One region of the Pseudarthrobacter cremeus genome, then DNA from elsewhere that is predicted to be linked to it. Evidence: predicted binding sites of a transcription regulator. Region 1 holds the regulator's gene; the other holds the start of a gene.
What was found. The regulator HrcA, encoded in region 1, represses chaperone genes, less so after heat shock. The targets are predictions, from matches to a motif close to TTNGCACTCGNNNNNNNCGAGTGCNAA.
Positions count from the first base shown of each region.

Region 2: groES (co-chaperone GroES) is a predicted target of HrcA. The motif match lies at 1,951-1,977, and genes of this name have one in related genera.

Region 1 is NZ_JBPZHC010000001.1:366,338-370,529, forward strand. Features, by position in the region: gene ACS5PJ_RS01600 (16S rRNA (uracil(1498)-N(3))-methyltransferase) at 1-33, opposite strand, end outside; gene dnaJ (molecular chaperone DnaJ) at 36-1,163, opposite strand; gene hrcA (heat-inducible transcriptional repressor HrcA) at 1,240-2,253, opposite strand; gene ACS5PJ_RS01615 (DUF3097 domain-containing protein) at 2,467-3,324, shown strand; gene ACS5PJ_RS01620 (DUF4870 domain-containing protein) at 3,451-3,870, shown strand; gene hemW (radical SAM family heme chaperone HemW) at 3,964-4,192, opposite strand, start outside.
Region 2 is NZ_JBPZHC010000004.1:220,387-224,578, forward strand. Features, by position in the region: gene groL (chaperonin GroEL) at 1-1,418, opposite strand, end outside; gene groES (co-chaperone GroES) at 1,496-1,792, opposite strand; gene ACS5PJ_RS09555 (hypothetical protein) at 2,012-2,395, opposite strand; gene ACS5PJ_RS09560 (THUMP-like domain-containing protein) at 2,451-3,704, shown strand; gene ACS5PJ_RS09565 (shikimate 5-dehydrogenase) at 3,723-4,192, opposite strand, start outside.

The DNA.
Region 1 (4,192 bases):
CCCGGGACCGCTGAAGAAGACGGGGTTGCTCACCGCTACAGGTTACCGAACCGGTCCCGCAGCTTGGCGAACACACCGCCGCTGACGGCGAGCTTGCCCTCGGTGAACTGTTCTCCGCGCAGCTTCGCCAGCTGACGAAGGAGGTCCTCCTGCGCGGCATCCAGCTTCGCCGGCGTCTCCACCTGGAGGTGGACCATGAGGTCGCCGCGGCCGTACCCGCGCAGGTGGGTCACTCCCAGGCCGCGGAGCGTGATGATCTCGCCGGACTGCGTCCCCGCCTTCACGTCGATCTCCTGAAGCCCGTCGAAGGTTTCCAGTGACAGCTCAGTGCCCAGGGCAGCGGCCGTCATCGGGATATTCAGCGTGGCGTGGAGGTCGTCGCCGTCGCGGGCGTAGGTGGCATCGTTGTTGACGCGGATTTCGACGTACAGGTCTCCGGCGGGTCCGCCGGCCGGGCCTGCTTCGCCCTGGCCCGAGAGCTGGATGCGGGTGCCCGTGGCCACACCGGCGGGCACCTTGATGGTGAGTGACCGGCGGCTGCGGATGCGGCCCTGGCCGTTGCACTCATTGCAGGGATCCTTGATGACGGTTCCGAAGCCTTCGCAGCTGCCACACGGAGCCGCCGTCATGACCTGGCCGAGGATGGAGCGGACGGCGCGCTGGACCTGGCCGCTGCCGCCGCAGATATCGCAGCGTTCAGGGTGGCTGCCCTCACGGCAGCACGAGCCGTTGCAGGTGGGGCACGTGACGGCTGTGTCAACTTCGAGTTTCTTGTTGACCCCGAACACGGCATCCCGGAGTTCGATCCGGACGCTGATGAGCGCATCCTGGCCGCGGCGGACCCGGGAAGCGGGGCCCGCGGACCCTCCGGCGCCAAAGAAGGTATCGAAGATGTCCTGGAACGCGAAGCCCTGTCCGGCGTATCCGCCGCCGCCGAATCCGTTGTCCGTTCCGTTTTCGTTGCCGGTGGTGTCATAGATCCGGCGCTTCTGGGGATCCGAAAGCACCTCGTAGGCGTGGGTCACGGCCTTGAAGCGGTCCGACGCATCGTCCCCGGGATTGACATCCGGGTGAAGTGTGCGGGCCAGCTTGCGGTAGGCCTTCTTGATCTCTTCTCCGGTGGCTTCCGGCGAGACCCCGAGGACGTCGTAGTGGCTGCTCAAAGTTCGTATCTCTTCCTTGTTGTACTCCAGGCAGCCGGGCTGCCTGCACTGCTTCTGGTGCTGGACCGAACGGCTTTTACGGACCCAGAATTCTTGAAAGGTAACGGGCTACTGCCCTGACGGCGGCCATGGTGGTGGGATAGTCCATCCGGGTGGGACCCAGTACACCGATCTTCGCGGTACTGTCCGGCCCGTAGCCCGTGGCCACCACGGATGCTTCGGCAAGGCCAACGTAGGGGTTCTCGCGTCCGATGCTCACGGTTACGCCACGGGGATCCTGTGCCATTTCGCTCAGAAGCCTGAGCATCACCACTTGTTCTTCCAGGGCCTCAAGCACAGGGCCGATACTCAACGGGAAGTCCACGTTGGACCTGGCGAGGTTCGCGGTACCCGCCATGACCATCCGGTCTTCCCGGCTGCTGTGGGCGAGTGTTTCCAGCCCCTGCGCCAGCGCCTGCGCGGCTGCCCGCTGGCCGGGGCTTACCGACGAAACCACTGCCGCCAGGGACTGCGTCAGGAGGCTCAGCGGCGTGCCCGACAGCGACCCGAGGAAGTGCGTCCGCAGGTTGGCGATGGCGTCCTCGCCCAGGTCCTGGCCGACGTCGGTCACCCGTTGCTCCACTTTGCCGGTGTTGGCAATCAGGACCACGAGGACCCGTCGTGGCGCAAGGAGGACGAACTCGATGTGGCGGATAGTGGCGCGGCTCAGGTGCGGGTACTGGACCACGGCCACCTGGTTGGTCAGCTGGGACAGCAGCCTGACCGTCCGCTCCAGGACGTCATCCAGGTCATCTGAGCCTTCCAGCAACGACTGGATAGCGCGGCGCTCTGCCGCGGAAAGCGGTTTGACCGCGGAAATCTGGTCGACGAACAGCCGGTAGCCCTTGTCGGTGGGAATCCGGCCCGCGCTGGTATGCGGCGCTGTGATCAGGCCTTCGTCTTCCAGCGCCGCCATGTCGTTGCGGATTGTGGCGCTGGAGACGCCAAGGTGATGGCGTTCCACCAGGGCTTTGGACCCCACCGGCTCACGGGAGTGAACGTAGTCCTCCACGATGGCACGCAGTACTTCAAGTTTGCGCGGCTCGCTCACACTCCACCTCCATCTACGGGTCACAGCCTGCCTGGCCGGGCCACCGGCATCCCCGTGGTCCAGACGGACGGGGCGGTCAGGACGGACCAGCCAGCGTTAGCACTCGACATGCCTAAGTGCTAACAGTCTAATATGACTCTCCCCGTTGTTAGCATTGGTACCGCTCCGGGCGAAACTCCGGGCGGGTCATCTAGCGCAAGGCGGAGTGAATCGATGCAGTACCAGAGTTGGGGTCCGCAGGAAATCAAAGCGCCCGTCAGGAGTGAACTCCCCGAGGTTCCTGCAGAACGGGGAATGGTCCTCGAGGACGCACAGTCGGGCTGGGTAGGCGCTGTGACCAGGGTGGAGAAATCCGGCGGCATGCACCTGGTGGCCCTTGAAGACCGGCGTGGCAAGTCCCGGTCCTTCAAGCTTGGCTTTGGTTTCCTCCTGGAGGGGCAGCCCATCCGGCTGATGCCCCCCGCTCCCCGGCAGGCCGCCACCGCCTCCACTGCTGCGGCCGGACGGACGGCCTCCGGTTCAGTCCGCGTGGCCGGACAGCGTGCCCAGGTGGCAAAGGCGAGCAGGATCTGGGTGGAGGGAAAGCACGACGCCGAACTCATCGAAAAGGTCTGGGGCGATGACTTGCGCGTGGAAGGCATCGTCGTCGAACCGTTGCATGGGATCGATGACCTCGCGGGTGCGGTGGCCGCGTTCCAGCCCGGTCCCGGCAGGCGGCTGGGGGTCCTGGTGGACCACCTGGTGGCTGACTCAAAAGAGTCGCGGATCGCGGCGGGGGTCATGGCTTCACCGGGAGCCTCGGGCAACGTCCTGATCGTCGGGCATCCCTACGTTGACGTGTGGCAGGCGATCCGGCCCTCCGTGCTGGGTATTGCCCAGTGGCCTGTGGTGCCCCGGGGGCAGGACTGGAAGACGGGCATTCTGGCGGCGTTCGGCTGGCCCCACTCCACCAAGGAGGACATCGGGCTCGGCTGGCAGAAGCTGCTGGGCGCGGTCCACAGCTACGCGGACCTGGAAGCATCGCTCCTGGGCCGGGTGGAGGAAGTCATCGACTTCCTGACGGTGCCTTAGGTTCGGTCTGCGGGCGGCAGCGGGGCTTTTGTCCAACAAGCCAGTATTCTTGGTACTGCGGAGGCTGTTGTTTCTTCATGCCGGCATTCTCCACCAAGCACTATTGCACTCTCGAAGGAAGAAACAGTGGCACAAAACGCACGCGGGCACCGGGACGACCAAAGCCACCAAGGCCGTTCCGAGTACCAGGGCGTTCCCGCAAATGCATTGCCCCTTACGGCCAGCGAGGACCGTCAGTGGGCTACGCTGGCCCACTTCGGCGGAATCCTCGGCTGCGTTCCGTCGCTCCTGATATTCCTGATCTTCCGTGAGCGCGGCCCGTTCACGGCTCAGGAGTCCAAAGAGGCCTTGAATTTCAGCCTTCCGCCCACCATTGCGGCACTCGTGGCAAACCTCCTGGTCTTCATACCGGTGGTAGGAAACATTTTTGCGGTCATCGCCACCCTGATCTGGATCGCCCTGACCTGCTACTCGGTCGCCGCCGGCATCCACGTCAACAAGGGCCAGCCCCACCGCTACCAGTACAACCTGCGCTGGATCAAGTAGTACCCAGCCACACTCAACCAACGCGGGGTCACTCCCGGCCCAATCCAGCGAGGATATCGGGCCGGAAGTGACCCCGCGTTGCTGTGGCGGGGTTCAGTCCGGCAGGATCCGCCGCACCACGGCGTCGGCCAGCAGGCGGCCCTTGAGGGTCAGCACCAGCTTTCCGCGGAAGGCCGCCGGCGCCTCCACCAGGCCATCGGCGATGAGCCCGGCCATCGCGTGACGGCCCGGCTCCCCCAGTGTTGAGACAGCCAACCCGGACACGAGCCGGGCCTCGAGCATGACCCGCTCCACCTCACGGGTTTCTGCGTCCAGGGTTTCC
Region 2 (4,192 bases), on a different contig from region 1:
TCGAGTTCGGCAACCTTGGCCGCGACAACGTAGCCGTCAAAGCCGGCGTTCTGGGCGATCCAGCGAAGCGGCTGGACCAGCGCGCGGCGGACGATGCCCACAGCTGCGGCGGCGTCGCCTTCGAGGGCCTTCACTGCGGGATCCTCGTCGAGGGCCTTCAGTGCGTGGATCAGCGCGGAACCGCCGCCGGCCACGATGCCTTCTTCGAGGGCGGCGCGGGTGGAGGACACTGCATCTTCGATGCGGTGCTTCTTTTCCTTGAGCTCAACCTCGGTGGCTGCGCCGACCTTGATCACGCCGATGCCGCCGGCCAGCTTGGCCAGGCGTTCCTGGAGCTTTTCCTTGTCCCAGTCGGAGTCGGTGCGGGTCAGTTCGGCGCGCAGCTGGGAAACCCGGGCTGCGACGTCTTCTGCGGAACCGGCGCCGTCAACGATGGTGGTGTTGTCCTTGGTGACCGTGATGCGGCGGGCGGTACCCAGCACCTCAAGGCCAACGGTGTCCAGGCTCAGGCCCAGTTCCGGGGAGACAACCTGCGCACCGGTGAGGGTGGCGATGTCCTGCAGCATGGCCTTGCGGCGGTCGCCGAAGCCCGGAGCCTTGACGGCAACCACGTTCAGGGTGCCGCGGATGCGGTTGACGATCAGCGTGGACAGGGCCTCGCCGTCAACGTCTTCAGCAATGATGAAGAGCGGCTTGGAGCTCTGCAGCGCCTTTTCCAGCAACGGCAGGAATTCCTGGACGGAGGAGATCTTGCCCTGGTTGATCAGGATGAGGGCGTCCTCGAGGACGGCTTCCTGGCGCTCTGCGTCGGTGACGAAGTACGGGGACAGGTAGCCCTTGTCGAACTGCATGCCCTCGGTCAGGACCAGTTCGGTCTGCGTGGTGGAGGACTCCTCGATGGTGATCACACCATCCTTGCCGACCTTGCCGAATGCCTCGGCGAGGAGCTCGCCGATTTCGTCGCTCTGAGCCGAGATGGCAGCAACGTTGGCAACCTGCGTGCCTTCAACCGGGCGTGCGTTCTCGAGCAGGCGGGCGGCCACGGCTTCAACGGAAACCTCGATGCCGCGCTTGATCTGGCCCGGAGCGGCGCCGGCAGCAACGTTGCGCAGGCCTTCCTTGACCAGGGCCTGGGCGAGCACAGTGGCGGTGGTGGTGCCGTCGCCGGCAACATCGTTGGTCTTGGTGGCTACTTCCTTGGCCAGCTGCGCGCCAAGGTTCTCGAACGGGTCATCAAGCTCAATTTCACGGGCAATGGTGACGCCGTCGTTGGTGATGGTGGGTGCTCCCCACTTTTTGTCGAGAACAACGTTGCGGCCGCGGGGGCCGAGCGTCACCTTGACAGTGTTGGCGAGCTTGTCGATGCCGGCTTCAAGTGACCGGCGGGCAGCGTCGTTAAACGCAAGCTGCTTTGCCATGGTTTTGTCCTTTCAAGACAGAACCCCGCGCAGCTGACCAGCGGGATGCATGGTCAGCGGCACGGGGATCCAAAAAGTTACTTTACGACGATCGCCAGAACGTCGCGGGCGGAGAGCACGAGGTACTCGGTGCCGCTGTGCTTGACTTCGGTTCCGCCGTACTTCGAGTAGATAACAACGTCGCCGATGGCAACGTCGAGGGGAACGCGGTTGCCGTTGTCGTCGAAGCGGCCGGGGCCTACTGCAACAACTTCGCCTTCCTGCGGCTTCTCCTGTGCGGAGTCCGGGATAACCAGGCCGGAAGCCGTGGTCTGCTCGGCTTCGAGCGGGCGGACAACAATACGATCCTCAAGAGGCTTAATAGAGACCGACACTCGGACCTCTCCTTTTCGTCAGCAAATTTATGGACTGGAAAACTGTTCCGCCGTGGCTGGCTGACCGTCGTCGCGGTGCCGGCAGCAGCCTGGCTGAAAGCTCTTCATGTGTTGGCACCCTCCTAGGGAGAGTGCCAATGACGACTCTATGTAAGTAGTTAGCACTCGGTCAAGGCGAGTGCCAGAATTACGCCCGGGGTGGACAGCCGGGGTACGGCCTCAACTGCCTGCGAGGTCGTCGAAATCGACGTCCTCGTCGCCGTCGTTCCCGTCAGTGATGGCGCCGCGTTTCAGGTACAGCACCACGGCCCCGCCCACGGCGGCCAGCAGCGAGACCACCAGAAGGATCATCCCGCCAACGCGGGCCCCCGAGTAGAGGCCACGGATGTCCTGCGCCTCGGCTGTTTCATCCTGGATGTTCTTGCCGCCGACGGAGTAAACCGTGGCGTTGAAGGCGTCCAGAAAGAAGATGATGACCAGCAGCGCAATGCAGACCACGGCCACAGCAGATCCGGCGATCAGGGCCGGGCGGGCAAACTTCACCAGGCCGGAATGCTCGGATCGGGGAGGCTCGGACGGCTGGCTGCCTGCACTGTCTGTCATGCCTTCAACCCTAGCGGGAACGGGCTCCGGGGCCATCTCCACTAGGCTTGAACCCATGGCTCACGCACCGCAGGACCAGATCGCCCCACTCCTCACCAGCGAAGGCTGGGAGTTGCTGGCGTCCCTGGGCCCGTATAGCGAAGACAGGGCTTTTGAGCTCAATTCGGCGCTCCGTAAGGCCGGCCACTCCCCCGAACTGGTCTCGGCAGTGCTCACCCAGTCCAGGCTGCGCACCAAGGCCGAGCTCAAGTTCGGCGAGTTCGCCCGGAGCATGCTCTTCACCCAGGCCGGCCTGGAACAGGCCACCCGGCTCAACGTCGCCGCCCGCCACGCCGAACGCTTCGCCCAGGCCGGCATCCGCCACGTGGCCGACCTCGGCTGCGGCCTCGCCGCAGACTCCCTGGCGCTGGCCTCGATGGACATCACGGTCACCGCGGTGGAGATGGACGAGACCACTGCTGCCTGCGCCACGGTGAATCTCATTCCTTTTCCCAACGCCACGGTGGTGCATTCGGACGCCACCGCTGTTTCCCTTGAAGGGGTCGACGGCGTCTGGCTGGATCCCGCCCGCCGGACCACCTCCACGTCGGGTACCAAGAGGATCTGGGATCCTGAGGCGTTTTCGCCGCCGCTTTCCTTCGTGGAATCGTTGGCGGCCACGGGACGCGCCGTCGGGGTCAAGATGGGCCCCGGAATGCCGCACGAATCGGTGCCGGCGGACTGCGAAGCGCAGTGGGTATCGGTGGCCGGCGACGTCACCGAGGTGGCGCTCTGGTTCAACGCGGTGCGCCGGCCGGGAATCCGCCGGGCTGCACTGCTGCTGGGACCGCAGGGCGCCGCCGAGCTCACCAGTGCGGAGGATTTCGACGGCGGGCCCGTAGCGCCGGTGGGTCCGCCAGAGGGATACCTGTACGAGCCCGACGGTGCGGTGATCCGCGCGGGCCTGGTGGCCGACGTCGCACTTCAGCTGGGCGGGCATCTGCTGGACGAGCACATCGCGTACATCTGTGCCCCGGAGCTGGTGGACACGCCCTTTGCCCGCGCCTACAAGGTCCTGGAAGTGATGCCCTACAACGTCAAGGCGCTCAAAACCTGGGTCAAGGACAACGGCATCGGCGTACTGGACATCAAGAAGCGCGGCACGTCCGTCACGCCGGAGGAACTGCGCAAACAGCTCCTGGCCGGAGGCAAAACCGGAGGCAAAAGCGCAGGCAAGAGTGGCGGCAAAAAGACCGGAACCGCAACAGCCACCCTGGTCCTGACCCGTATTGGGGAGGACCGGGTGGCCATCTCAGTGGAACCCGTCTAGGCCATTGCTGTACGCGCCTTACTGCGCGCGCATGAACTCTTCGGCAGCCCGGACCTGTTCGTCGGTGGGACGGACGCCCGTGTAGAGCACAAACTGTTCCAGCGCCTGGATGGTGGCCACCTCAGCGCCCGTGATGACCGGTTTTCCGGCGATTCGTGCCGCCGTGATCAGTGGTGTTTCAGCCGGGAGCGCCACGACGTCGAACACCACTTTGGCAGCCGCGATAACATCCTCCGGGAACGCCAGGGAGTTGCTTTCCGGGCCGCCCTGCATGCCGATGGGGGTGACGTTGATGATCAGATCGGCTGTCCCGCCGTCGAGCTCTGCCTGCCACCGGAAGCCGTACTGCTCCGCGATTGCCCGCCCCGCAGCTTCGTTCCGCGCAATCACCGTGACGTCCGTGAATCCTGCGTCCCGCAGGGCCGCGACGGTTGCTTTGGCCATGCCGCCGGCACCCTGAACCAGTACCGAGTAACCGGTGGGAACGG